3 regions of the Blautia acetigignens genome follow, and region 2 is predicted to be linked to each of the others. Evidence: predicted binding sites of a transcription regulator. Region 2 holds the regulator's gene; each other region holds the start of a gene.
What was found. The regulator HrcA, encoded in region 2, represses chaperone genes, less so after heat shock. The targets are predictions, from matches to a motif close to TGTTAGCACTCNNNNNNNNNGAGTGCTAACA.

Region 1 (4,264 bases), on a different contig from region 2:
CGGAGCTTCCAGTGCTTTCAGAATGATGTTTGCACCAGTCTTCTCATCTCCCTCAAGTTCAGCTGCAAGCTTTGCAACCTCTTTGGAAGCGTGGATGTATGCGGAACCGCCGCCTGCGATGATTCCCTCTTCCACTGCTGCTCTGGTAGCTGCAAGAGCATCTTCCATACGAAGCTTAGCCTCTTTCATCTCTGTCTCAGTAGCTGCACCAACACGTACAACTGCTACGCCGCCTGCCAGTTTTGCAAGTCTTTCCTGAAGTTTCTCTCTGTCGAAATCAGATTTTGTCTCCTCGATCTGAGCACGGATCTGAGCAACACGGTTTGCGATCTGATCCTTGTCGCCCATACCATCAACGATAACAGTTGTCTCCTTTGCAACCTTAACGGATTTTGCACGTCCTAACTGAGCCATTGTAGCATCTTTCAGTTCCAGGCCAACCTCATCAGAGATTACAGTACCGCCTGTAAGGATTGCGATATCCTGAAGCATTTCTTTTCTTCTGTCGCCATAGCCAGGAGCTTTGACAGCTACTACCTGGAAGGTTCCTCTTAATTTGTTTACGATAAGTGTTGTAAGAGCCTCGCCCTCAACGTCCTCAGCGATGATGAGAAGTTTTGCGCCAGCCTGTACGATCTGCTCCAGTAACGGAAGAACTTCCTGGATGTTGGAAATCTTCTTGTCTGTGATCAGGATGTATGGATCTTCAAGAGTTGCTTCCATTTTCTCCATATCAGTGGACATATATGCGGAAATGTATCCGCGGTCAAACTGCATACCTTCTACCAGGTCAAGCTCTGTATGCATGGTCTTGGACTCTTCTACAGTGATAACGCCGTCATTGGAAACCTTCTCCATTGCATTTGCAACAAGCTCTCCAACCTCTTTGTCACCAGCGGAAATAGATGCAACGTTTGCGATCTGTTTCTTTCCGCTTACTTTCTGGCTCATATTCTTGATTGCTTCTACAGCAGCGTCAGTTGCCTTCTTCATACCGCGTCTCATAACGATCGGGTTCGCACCTGCTGCAAGATTCTTCATTCCTTCGTGAACCATTGACTGAGCAAGTACAGTAGCAGTTGTAGTACCATCACCAGCTACGTCATTTGTCTTGGATGCAACCTCTTTGATCAGCTGAGCACCCATGTTCTCAAAAGCATCCTCAAGCTCGATTTCTTTTGCAATTGTAACACCATCGTTTGTAATAAGCGGAGCACCGAACTGTTTGTCAAGTACTACGTTTCTTCCTTTCGGTCCAAGTGTTACTCTAACGGTATCAGCCAGTTTATTTACACCAGCCTCTAATGCTGTTCTGGCTTCTGCGCCATATTTAATCTCTTTTGCCATGATAAATCAATCCTCCTGTTTTCCTACTTTTGCGGCTATTATTTTACAATTGCAAGGATATCACTCTGTTTTACGATAATATACTCTTCGTTGTCAAGCTTTACCTCTGTTCCTGAATATTTGGAATAGATAACCTTGTCTCCTACAGCAACTTCCATTTTTACTTCTTTACCATCCACAACTCCGCCAGGTCCTACAGCGATTACTTCTGCCTGCTGTGGCTTCTCCTGAGCCTGTCCCGGAAGAACAATACCGGATTTGGTTGTTTCTTCTGCTTCTAACTGTTTTAATACAACTCTGTCACCTAATGGAACTAATTTCATGATCTATTTCCTCCTTTAGATTTCTTTCTTTCTATGATTTACTAGCACTCATTATTATCGAGTGCTAACTACTGTCCATTATATTATTGAATTATTGCTTTTTGTGCAACTCTTTTCATTGTTGTATTTTTAAGTATATTCTTTCTCATACTCATTTATTCTTTTATTTTCTCTTATTTTCTCACTTTTATAATTTTCTGAAATTTTCACACAGGATTCTTTACGCAGAAAAAAAGCTGACCCTTTCCGCAAAAACAGGCACGCATATATTCTATGCAGCTTTTCCGCAAAAAAATCAGCTTTTGTATTTTCGTACTATGTGTGGTGCAGGAAAGCACCTTTCTTCTCAGGCTTTCTTATTTCTCTGTGCCTTGATCTCCTCAAGCTCATCGAAAATAACCTCATTGAGAACCTTGATATAAGTTCCCTTCATGCCGGAAGAACGGGATTCAATAACCCCTGCACTCTCAAACTTGCGCAGTGCATTGACGATAACGGATCTGGTAATGCCTACCCGGTCTGCAATCTTGCTTGCTACAAGAATTCCCTCGTCTCCGTCCAGCTCATCAAAAATATGGATGATGGCTTCCAGTTCAGAGAAGGAAAGGGTATTAAACGCAGACTTCACAACCTGTTTCTTACGGTCCTCCTCCGCATTCTCCTCGTGTACGGCACGCATCATCTCAAGTCCAACGACTGTGGTGCCGTATTCGCTGACAATAATATCCTCAATGTCGTAAGGATTGTCCTTGCGGTACATAAACACGGTTCCAAGACGCTCTCCTGCAATATCGATGGGATTGATGATTCCCTGATAACTGCTGGAAACATGCTCAAAGCCCAGTGTCTGAAGATTCACATTCTCCTTGGTGGACAGAACTCCCAGAAATCTCTCGTTGAGAAGAGGGTCAACATGACCGCCAACCTCATCTGCGATCAGTTCCTGTATCTCCTCAACACCAGGGCAGAAGCTTACGCCAAGCACCTTCCCTTTCTTGCTGAGAACAAGGATATTAGAACTTAAAGTGTCCATCAGGACCTGACAGATATCGTTAAATACCACCTTACTGGAACTGCTGTTGTGCAGAAGCTTATTGATTTTTCTAGTTTTATCAAGTAACTGAACGCTCATTTTGTCCTCCCTTCGCTTTTGTTCCGTAAAATTCACTTGTTACCCTAATACTACACGTTTTTCGAACTATTTACAAGCTATTTTTTACTATTTTTCAATTTTGTTTAGCTTTTCTGAAAATATAACGTTTTTGGAACTATTCACCAAACAACATCAGTAATCGGTTTCCGGTTTTTGCTTCCAAAAACGTACAAAAAATCTCCCCGCCAGGCGGCAGGGAGACATTTTATCCATTTATCATTCAGACTTCAGCACTTCTTAGTCTTCTTTTTCTTCCTTTGGCTTAGGCTCCACGTAGCTGCAGGTTTCCTGGCTGCACACCAGCTTATTGCCTTTCTCTACCATGTAGCTTCCGCAAACCGGACATTTCTTGTCAGACGGCTTCTGCCAGGACATGAAATCGCACTCCGGATTATCCTCACAGCCGTAGTACTTACGGCCTTTTTTCGTCTTTTTCAGGACTACTTCCTTGCCGCATTTCGGGCAGGCTACGCCAATCTTCTCGTAGTATGGCTTGGTATTTCTGCATTCCGGGAAACCCGGGCAGGCAAGAAATCTTCCGTGAGGACCATATTTGATCACCATATGGCGTCCGCAGCTGTCACAGACCACATCGGTCTCCTCGTCATGGATGTCCACCTTCTCAAGCTCTTCCTGTGCTGCATCCACATCATGCTTCAGATCCGGGTAGAAATTGCGCACAACGGTCTTCCACTGGACAGTGCCATTCTCCACGCAGTCAAGAAGCCCTTCCATAGTCGCGGTGAAATTCACATCCACAATACTTGGAAATGCCTGCTTCATAATGCTGTTTACCACTTCACCAAGCTCTGTCACATACAGGTTGCGCTGCTCCTTGGAAACATAGCGGCGGCTGATAATGGTGGTAATGGTTGGCGCATAGGTACTTGGACGTCCGATTCCAAGCTCCTCCATGGTCTTAACCAGGGAAGCCTCTGTATAATGTGCCGGCGGCTGGGTAAAATGCTGCTCCGGCTTTAATTCCTTTAAATTCAGTTTCATGCCCTTGGTAAGGCTCTGGCTGAGCACATTGCTCTTCTTCATATCCTCTTCCTGCATGTACACGGAAAGGAAACCGTCAAATGCCACCTTTGAGGCAGATACGGTAAAGGTATATTCCCCGCCGGAAACCTTTACGGAAGTGGTTTCATATCTGGCTGGAGCCATGCGGCTTGCAGTAAAGCGCTTCCAGATCAGCTGATAAAGGCGGAACTGGTCCCTGGTCAGGGATTCTTTGATCTGTACAGGCGTACGGCTGATGTCAGTAGGACGAATGGCCTCATGGGCATCCTGGATCTTCTGTCCCTTCTTCACGGTCTTGGCAGCTTCAGACACATAGTTCTCCCCGTACTGGCTGCCGATATAGCTTCTTGCCGCAGCATCCGCCTCATCGGAAATACGGACGGAATCGGTACGAAGATAGGTGATCACACCCACAGTG
Region 2 (4,264 bases):
TAATCGTAACTTTATTGGCATATATTTACACGAAATACCGGAATATGTCTCTCCTGCAGGGAACACTGGCATCCCTTCGTCCGGCGGTTGTGGCAATGATCGCCAAGGCAGGAGTGACCATTCTGGTTTCTGCCTTTTTTATCAGCGGAACCATAGACCTTGTCCGGGAAAATGTCTGCATCCGAATGGTTGTGTTTTTCGGGGCAGCCCTGGTGCTCCTTCGGAAATTTAAAATGAACCCCATTCTTGTAATGGTCCTGTGCGGTGTGGCGAATATGATATTCTGCGGGGTAATGGGAATCTAAAAGGATATTATGTCTGCAAGACAGCACCATGAAGGAAAAAACAACTGTTTTCTTGACATTGATGCGTGAATCGTGTAAGTTTTGTAGTAACTGTTTTGCGCATTGCAAAGCGTCCACCTGTAAAAGAAGTGGACGGTTATGCCGCAGGGAAAAAGTAAGGGAGGATGACAGTGTGAATATTTGCGTATATGGTGCCTCAAGTGCCCAGCTGAAGGACATTTATTATGAAAAAACACAGGAGCTTGGAAGAGCCATGGGAAAACGGGGCCATGGACTGGTGTTTGGCGGCGGAGCCACCGGAATGATGGGAGCAGCAGCCAGAGGCGTGTCAGAAGAGAATGGATACATACTTGGAATTGCGCCCCGCTTTTTTGACCAGCCAGGGGTACTGTATGAGAAATGCACGGAATTTATTTTTACCGAGACCATGCGGGAGCGCAAGCAGCTTCTGGAAGAAAAATCAGATGCCACTATTGTAGCGCCCGGAGGAATCGGTACTTATGAAGAATTTTTCGAGATCTTTACCCTGAAAAGCCTGAACCGGATCGACAGGCCCATTGTTCTCTACAATATTGACAGATATTATGACAGGATGAAGGAACTGCTGGAATATACTGCCAGGGAGAAGTTTATGGATTCTTCCATATTAGATCTGGTGGTATTTCTGGATGAGCCGGAGGCGATCCTGGATTACCTGGAAAACTACAGCAAATAAAGCAAATGAGATGTCAGAGAAAAATCCCTGTCCCAGGTTTGGGGCAGAAGGTATTTCCCTGACATCTTTTTTGCTGTTTGTCAGAGCGTGCAAAAAAAGTGTTCTCGTGATCTACATGCTCTAGAGCCTGTTTGAAAAATCATTCCTGCAATCTGCACGCCCCACTTTGCGGTATATTTCACCCGAATTCGGTTGTCGTAGCCCGCTACGACGCCCTCATCCGGGCAAAATCTCCCACAAATTGTGACGCACATCTTGCAGAAAGCCTTTTTCAAACACACTCTAAGGTAAAAACTATCAAAAAAGATGAAAAAAATTTGTAAAAAATATTGACAAAAAGAATGTTGAGGTGTATCTTAAGAGCATAGATGTTAGCACTCCTAAATAATGAGTGCTAACAAAGGAATTCGAAGAAGCCAGACGGGAATAGAAATCAGGTTTGACCGTCCGCTTTTCAGAAAGGAGCAGATATTTCATGGATGAAGTATTAGATGAGCGCAAACGGAAAATACTGAAAGCAATCATCAAGACTTATATGGAAACAGGTGAGCCGGTAGGTTCCAGAACCATTTCCAAGTATCCGGATTTGAATGTCAGCTCTGCTACGATCCGAAATGAGATGTCCGACCTGACGGATATGGGCTACATTGTACAGCCCCACACCTCAGCCGGAAGAATTCCATCAGATAAAGGCTATCGCCTTTATGTAGATGAGCTTACCAGGGAGAAGGAAGCTGAGATCGCAGAGATCCGTGATATGATGATTGAGAAATCAGACAAGATGGATAAGGTGTTGAAGCAGGTGGCCAAGGTCCTTGCCAATAATACCAATTACGCGACCATGGTTGCTGTTCCTCAGTACAGAGGAAGCACCCTGAAGTTCATACAGCTTTCACGTGTGAATGAGCGGCAGCTGATTGCCGTAGTTGTATGTGAAGGCAACGTCATCCGGAACCAGATCATTGATATTGAAGAGGAGATGGATGACCAGACGATCCTGAAGCTGAATCTTCTTCTTAACACCAACCTGAACGGTGTTCCCATTCAGGACATCAATCTTGGCATGATCGCCAGACTGAAGGAACAGGCTGGAAGCCACAGCGGTGTGGTTGCAGATGTGCTGGACGCAGTTGCAGCTACCATCCATGTGGATGAGGAAGATATGAAAGTATATACGTCAGGAGCAACCAACATATTCAAGTATCCTGAGCTTGCAGACACATCCAAAGCCAGCGAGCTGATCTCCACCTTCGAGGACAAACAGGAACTTGCGGATATGGTCCGTGGGGAAATGGGAGATTCGGAGAACACAGGAGTCCAGGTATACATCGGAGATGAAGTTCCGGTGCGGACCATGAAGGACTGCAGCGTGGTGACAGCCACCTACGAGCTTGGAGATGGAATGCGGGGAACCATTGGAATCATTGGTCCCAAGCGAATGGATTATGAGAATGTGGTGGACAGCCTGAAGAAATTAAAAGTCCAGCTTGATGAAATGGTAAATAAGAAAACCTAGAAAGGCGGTTGAAAGCGTGTCAGAAGAAATGAATAAAGAAGCCGAAGTACAGGAAGAAGCAGTTGACATTCCGGTAACTGACGGAAGCGAAGAAGAGGCAGCAGATACAGCCCAGGCAGCAGAAGAGGAAGCTTCTGATGATACAGCTGCTCCGGAAGAGACGGAACAGCAGCCAGAAGAGGCAGAATCTCAGAAAGAACCGGAAACCAAGACCAAAACTTCTTTCTTCGGCAAGAAGAAAAAAGAGAAAGATAAATTTGAACAGCAGATCGAGGATCTTACAGACAGACTGAAGCGCAGCATGGCGGAATTCGATAACTACCGTAAGAGAACGGAGAAAGAGAAATCCAGCATGTACATCATCGGTGCCAAGGACATCGTTGAGAAAATGCTTCCTATCGTGGATAACTTTGAGAGAGGTCTTGCACAGGCACCGGAGGATGATCCATTTGCAGAAGGCATGAAGATGATCTACAAGCAGATGATGACAGCCTTCGATGAGATGGGTGTGAAGCCGATCGAAGCTGTAGGCAAGGATTTTGATCCGAATCTGCACAACGCAGTCATGCATGTGGAAGACGAATCCGTAGGCGAGAACATTGTTGTTGAGGAATTCCAGAAGGGATACACTTACAAGGATTTCGTTGTAAGACACAGCATGGTAAAGGTTGCTAACTGACCGAAAGCAACTTAGTGAAGGCGAGCAGAATGCGAAGCCTAAACTTAGTGCGAGGTCGTTCGATCTCACTTAATGAGGGCAAGCCGCAGGCGCAGACCGAATTTAGTGAATCGAACTTCATTAAGACATTCACGAATTTCAGAACATAGATTGAAACAGGAGGAAAATTATCATGGGAAAAATCATTGGTATTGACTTAGGTACAACAAACAGCTGTGTAGCTGTTATGGAAGGTGGACAGCCAACCGTTATCGCAAATACAGAAGGATCCAGAACAACACCGTCAGTTGTAGCATTTACAAAGACAGGTGAGCGTCTGGTAGGTGAGCCTGCAAAACGTCAGGCAGTAACAAACGCAGAGAAAACAATCTCCTCCATCAAGAGAGAGATGGGTACAGATTACCGTGTAACAATCGATGACAAGAAATATTCCCCACAGGAAATTTCCGCTATGATCCTTCAGAAACTGAAAAAAGATGCAGAAGGATATCTTGGAGAGTCTGTTACAGAAGCAGTTATCACAGTTCCTGCATACTTCAACGATGCTCAGCGTCAGGCAACCAAAGATGCTGGTAAGATCGCAGGTCTTGATGTAAAGCGTATCATCAACGAGCCTACAGCAGCAGCTCTTGCATATGGTCTTGACAATGAGAAAGAGCAGAAAATCATGGTTTATGACCTTGGCGGCGGTACATTCGATGTTTCCATCATCGAGATCGGTGACGGCGTTATCGAGGTTCTTGCAACAGCTGGTAACAACCGTCTTGGTGGTGATGACTTCGATCAGAGAATCACAGACTACATGCTTTCCGAGTTCAAGAGAACTGAGGGCGTTGACTTAAGCAACGATAAGATGGCTCTTCAGAGACTGAAAGAAGCTGCTGAGAAAGCAAAGAAAGAGCTTTCTTCCGCAACAACAACCAATATCAACCTGCCATTCATCACAGCAACAGCTGAGGGACCGAAGCACTTTGATATGAACCTTACAAGAGCAAAATTTGATGAACTTACACATGACCTTGTTGAGAAGACAGCAGAGCCGGTACGCC
Region 3 (4,264 bases), on a different contig from region 2:
GCTTACAGAGGTTGGTACGGAGAAAACTTATAAGCTTACAGCTGATGATCTTGGAAATAAGATCCAGCTGAAGATCACCGGAAAGTCCGAGCTTGGAGTAACTGGTGAGCTGAAAGCAAACACAGTTGAAATCGTGGCAACACCGGAGGAAGCTCCGCAGGAGACTACAGAGGATCCGGATGCTGCAGCTGCACAGGATACAGCAGCTGAGGATTCTGCCGCAGAGGATATCCAGCAGGCAGAAGATGCTCAGCCAGCAGAGGATACTCAGGACGAAGTAATTGATATTGGCGGGGAACCGGAAGCTTCTGCTGATGAAATGCAGCCGGCAGAGAACCAGACAGCAGCAGATACCACAGATACATCTGATTCAGCAGCTGATTCTGCAGATGCTGCACAGCCGGCTGATACCGCAACAGATGACAGCGTAATCGATATTGGAACAGAAGACTATCTGGAAATTCCAGAAGAAGGTCAGAGCAACGATGCATCTGAGGCAGACAATGCGCAGGATGCACAGGCACCGGAGGAAGTTTCTTATGCAGCTGAGGCAGCAGCGGATACTGCATCAGAGGACGGAACTGCAGTTGTAGATTTCGGAACTGTAGATGCCGGATTCACACAGGAGGAATCTAATTCCATAGCAAAGACCGTCACCATTAAGAACACCGGTACAGGTACTCTGAATTTTAACGAGATCAGCCCGGAACACTTTATGGTACAGGATATCAATGAGCCTCTCGCAGCTGGAGAGCAGACATCTGTATGGATCATGCCAAGAGCAGGCGTTGAGGCCGGAGAATACAAGGATACCATTACCTATACCACAGAAGAGGGTACAGAGGTTTCCTTCAATGCGGATATGGTAGTAGCGGCAGCAGATGATCAGACACCAGCTGAGGAGCCGACAACTGACCCAACTCCAACCGAGGAACCATCCGCCGACAATCAGATACCAACTGAGGAACCGGCAGAGCCTACTCCGGAAGTTCCATCAGAACCAGAGGTTCAGAATGATCCGAAGATTGAAGCAGCAGATGAAACAATCACGGACAACACTGTAAACCTTGGCGAGTTTACCGTAGATGCGGATACTGCACCTACACCTGTAAAACTGAAGAATTCCGGTACCGGAACTGTGAAGCTTGCAGTACAGACTGATAAAGATTTTGTAACAGCAGCCTTTGCTTCTGAAGAAATTGAGCTTCCAGCAGATGGAAGTACTACAGCAGCATTAAGCATTACACCAAATGATACCAGCGAGACTGGTGACTTTGAGGATACCGTAACAGTTGTCAATGCAGAGACTGGAGATACCCTGCTTGCTCTTAAAGTTTCCTACTCTGTTAAGGAGACACCAGCTCCGGAGCTGACTGCAGATCCTTCAAAGGTAGAATTTGACAGCAAAGAGGTTGGCTACACAGAAGCACCTGTAGCAGCAACTGTAACTCTTGAGAACACAGGCAATGTGAAACTGACAAACCTTACTGTAAGCATCAGCGGAAGTGAGTTCACTTTAGGCAATCTGCCGGTAGCAGAACTGGATTCCAGTCAGACGGCATCCTTTACCGTAGCACCTGCAGTTGGATTAGCAGCTGGTTCTTACAGCCAGAACATCTCCATCAAAGCAGACCAGATCACAGAAATCGTAATCCCTGTAAGCTTCACTGTAACTGAAGCAGCTGTTAAGCTTACCGCAGTCAGCAAGCCAGCAGACATCACTCTGGCAAACGGCGTGGAGAAATCCGCAGAGGGATTACAGCTCCCATCCACAGTTAAGATTACCACTACAGCAGGCGACATGAACGCTTCCGTAGCATGGGATGTAAATGGATGTGCTTACAACCAGAACAGTGCAGAAGCACAGAAGTTCTCTGTAAATGGTACCGTTACCCTTCCAGATGGCGTGACCAATCCGGATAACCTGAACCTGATCGTATCTGTAAATGTTTCTGTAAGCCGCGGACCGATCGTTTCCGATGCTTCCAAGAACACAATTACAGGAATCAGCTCTGATGGTTCTTACACCACAGAGACCAAGATCACCTTCACAGCAGTTGGAGCAGGAACCGACATTGAGAACCCGATTAAGGGTGATGTAAGATATCTGCCTCTGAACTGGGAAGTTCTGGAATCAAGAAGCTGGGACAAAGCTCCATATTCCGCAACCTTCCGTATGGGCAAGAGTGGTAACTACACCTTAACGGTAACCTACAACCAGCAGAAATTCGATGGAAGCAACTGGGTAAACACAGGCACACAGGATACCAAACAGGTGAACTTCACCGTTGCAGCAGCACCGAATCAGACACTGACACCTGCTGCTGACAAGTCCGATGCAAACCAGAAGAACGCAGTAAAGACTGGTGATAACACACCAATCCTTCCATTCGTAATCATTCTGGTAATTGCAGTGGTACTGATTGCAGGAATTCTTGTTTACCGCAATAAGAAGAAATAATAAGCATTCAGCTTTTTCAAAAATAAAAAAGCATGAATGATGAAAGGGGAGGCTGATAACAGCTTCCCCTTTTTGGCGGCAGAAACCGCAGGAATGTCCGTGTACATCAGACCTTTTTTATAGATCATTCCATCCATTAACAAATATTACTAGCACTCATTTTGAATGAGTGCTAAATTTTTCTTGACTTTTGGGAAATTTGGTATTACTATAGTTTGTATAATTTAGAAGACAAAGGAGAGTGAGCTGCATGGCTGAAAAGCATGGTAGTTTATCAATTAACAGTGAAAATATTTTTCCAATTATAAAGAAATGGTTATATTCTGATCACGACATTTTTGCAAGAGAGCTGATTTCCAATGGCTGTGACGCCATCACCAAGCTGAAGAAGCTGGATGTTATGGGAGAGTATACACTTCCAGATGATTACAAGGCAGAGGTTCATGTAATCGTTAATCCGGAAGAGAAGACCCTGAAATTTATCGATACAGGTCTTGGTATGACAGCAGACGAAGTAGAGGAGTACATTACTCAGATCGCTTTTTCCGGCGCAACTGAGTTCCTTTCCAAATATAAAGACAAGACAACAGATGACCAGATCATCGGACACTTCGGACTTGGATTCTATTCCGCATTTATGGTAGCCGATGAGGTTCAGATCGATACTCTTTCCTATAAAGAGGGAGCAACTCCGGTACACTGGACCTGCGACGGCGGTACAGAGTATGATATGCAGGATGGCAATAAGACCACAGTTGGTACTGAAATCACCCTGTTCCTTAATGATGAGAGCACAGAGTTCTCCAATGAGTATCGTATGAGAGAAGTGATTGAGAAATACTGTTCTTTCATGCCTGTGAATATTTATCTTTCCAAGGAGAATGCTCCTCAGGAATATGAGACCATCGATGAGTCCGAGCTTCGCGAGGATGATGTGGTTGTAGAACATATCCACGAGGATGCCAAGACTGAGGAGAAAGAGAACGACAAAGGGGAGAAAGAAGTAGTAGAAGTTTCTCCTGCCAAGGATAAAGTAAAGATCAACAAGCGTCCGGTATCCTTAAGTGACCCGCAGCCGCTGTGGATGAAGCATCCGAACAGCTGCACAGATGAGGAATACAAGGAATTCTACCGCAAGGTATTCATGGACTACAAGGAGCCTCTGTTCTGGATCCATCTGAACATGGATTACCCGTTCAACCTGAAAGGTATCCTGTATTTCCCGAAGATCAATACAGAGTACGATTCCATTGAGGGAACCATTAAGCTGTACAACAACCAGGTATTTATTGCAGATAATATTAAAGAGGTTATTCCGGAGTTCCTGCTTCTTCTCAAAGGTGTGATCGACTGCCCGGATCTGCCGCTGAACGTATCCAGATCTGCCCTGCAGAATGATGGATTTGTAAAGAAGATTTCCGAGTACATCACCAAGAAGGTTGCAGACAAGCTTACCGGAATGTGCAAGACAGACCGTGAGTCCTATGAGAAATACTGGGATGACATCAGCCCATTTATCAAATATGGCTGCATCAAGGACAGCAAGTTTGCAGACAAGATGAATGACTATATTCTTTTCAAGAACATTGACGGCAAATATCTCACTCTGAAAGACTGCATCGAGGAGAACAAGAAGCCGGAAGAGAATACCGAGACAAAGGCTGAGGAAACCACAGAAGCCAAAGAAGAGAACAAAGAAGACTCCAAGGAGAAAGAGCCTGAGAAGACTACCATCTTCTATGTAACAGATGAGGTTCAGCAGAGCCAGTACATCAATATGTTCCGTGAGGCAGGCAAGGATGC

Region 1: groES (co-chaperone GroES) is a predicted target of HrcA. The motif match lies at 1,710-1,740, and genes of this name have one in related genera.
Region 3: htpG (molecular chaperone HtpG) is a predicted target of HrcA. The motif match lies at 2,609-2,639, and genes of this name have one in related genera.

The regions. Positions count from the first base shown of each region.
Region 1 is NZ_JAOQJM010000013.1:69,004-73,267, forward strand. It holds gene groL (chaperonin GroEL) at 1-1,347, opposite strand, end outside; gene groES (co-chaperone GroES) at 1,386-1,670, opposite strand; gene codY (GTP-sensing pleiotropic transcriptional regulator CodY) at 2,017-2,802, opposite strand; gene topA (type I DNA topoisomerase) at 3,061-4,264, opposite strand, start outside.
Region 2 is NZ_JAOQJM010000001.1:75,662-79,925, reverse strand. It holds gene OCV70_RS00405 (chromate transporter) at 1-305, shown strand, start outside; gene OCV70_RS00400 (LOG family protein) at 478-1,020, shown strand; gene OCV70_RS19495 (DUF6783 domain-containing protein) at 1,101-1,262, opposite strand; gene OCV70_RS19490 (DUF6783 domain-containing protein) at 1,194-1,343, shown strand; gene hrcA (heat-inducible transcriptional repressor HrcA) at 1,496-2,536, shown strand; gene grpE (nucleotide exchange factor GrpE) at 2,565-3,215, shown strand; gene dnaK (molecular chaperone DnaK) at 3,388-4,264, shown strand, end outside.
Region 3 is NZ_JAOQJM010000013.1:23,376-27,639, reverse strand. It holds gene OCV70_RS14010 (COG1470 family protein) at 1-2,461, shown strand, start outside; gene htpG (molecular chaperone HtpG) at 2,712-4,264, shown strand, end outside.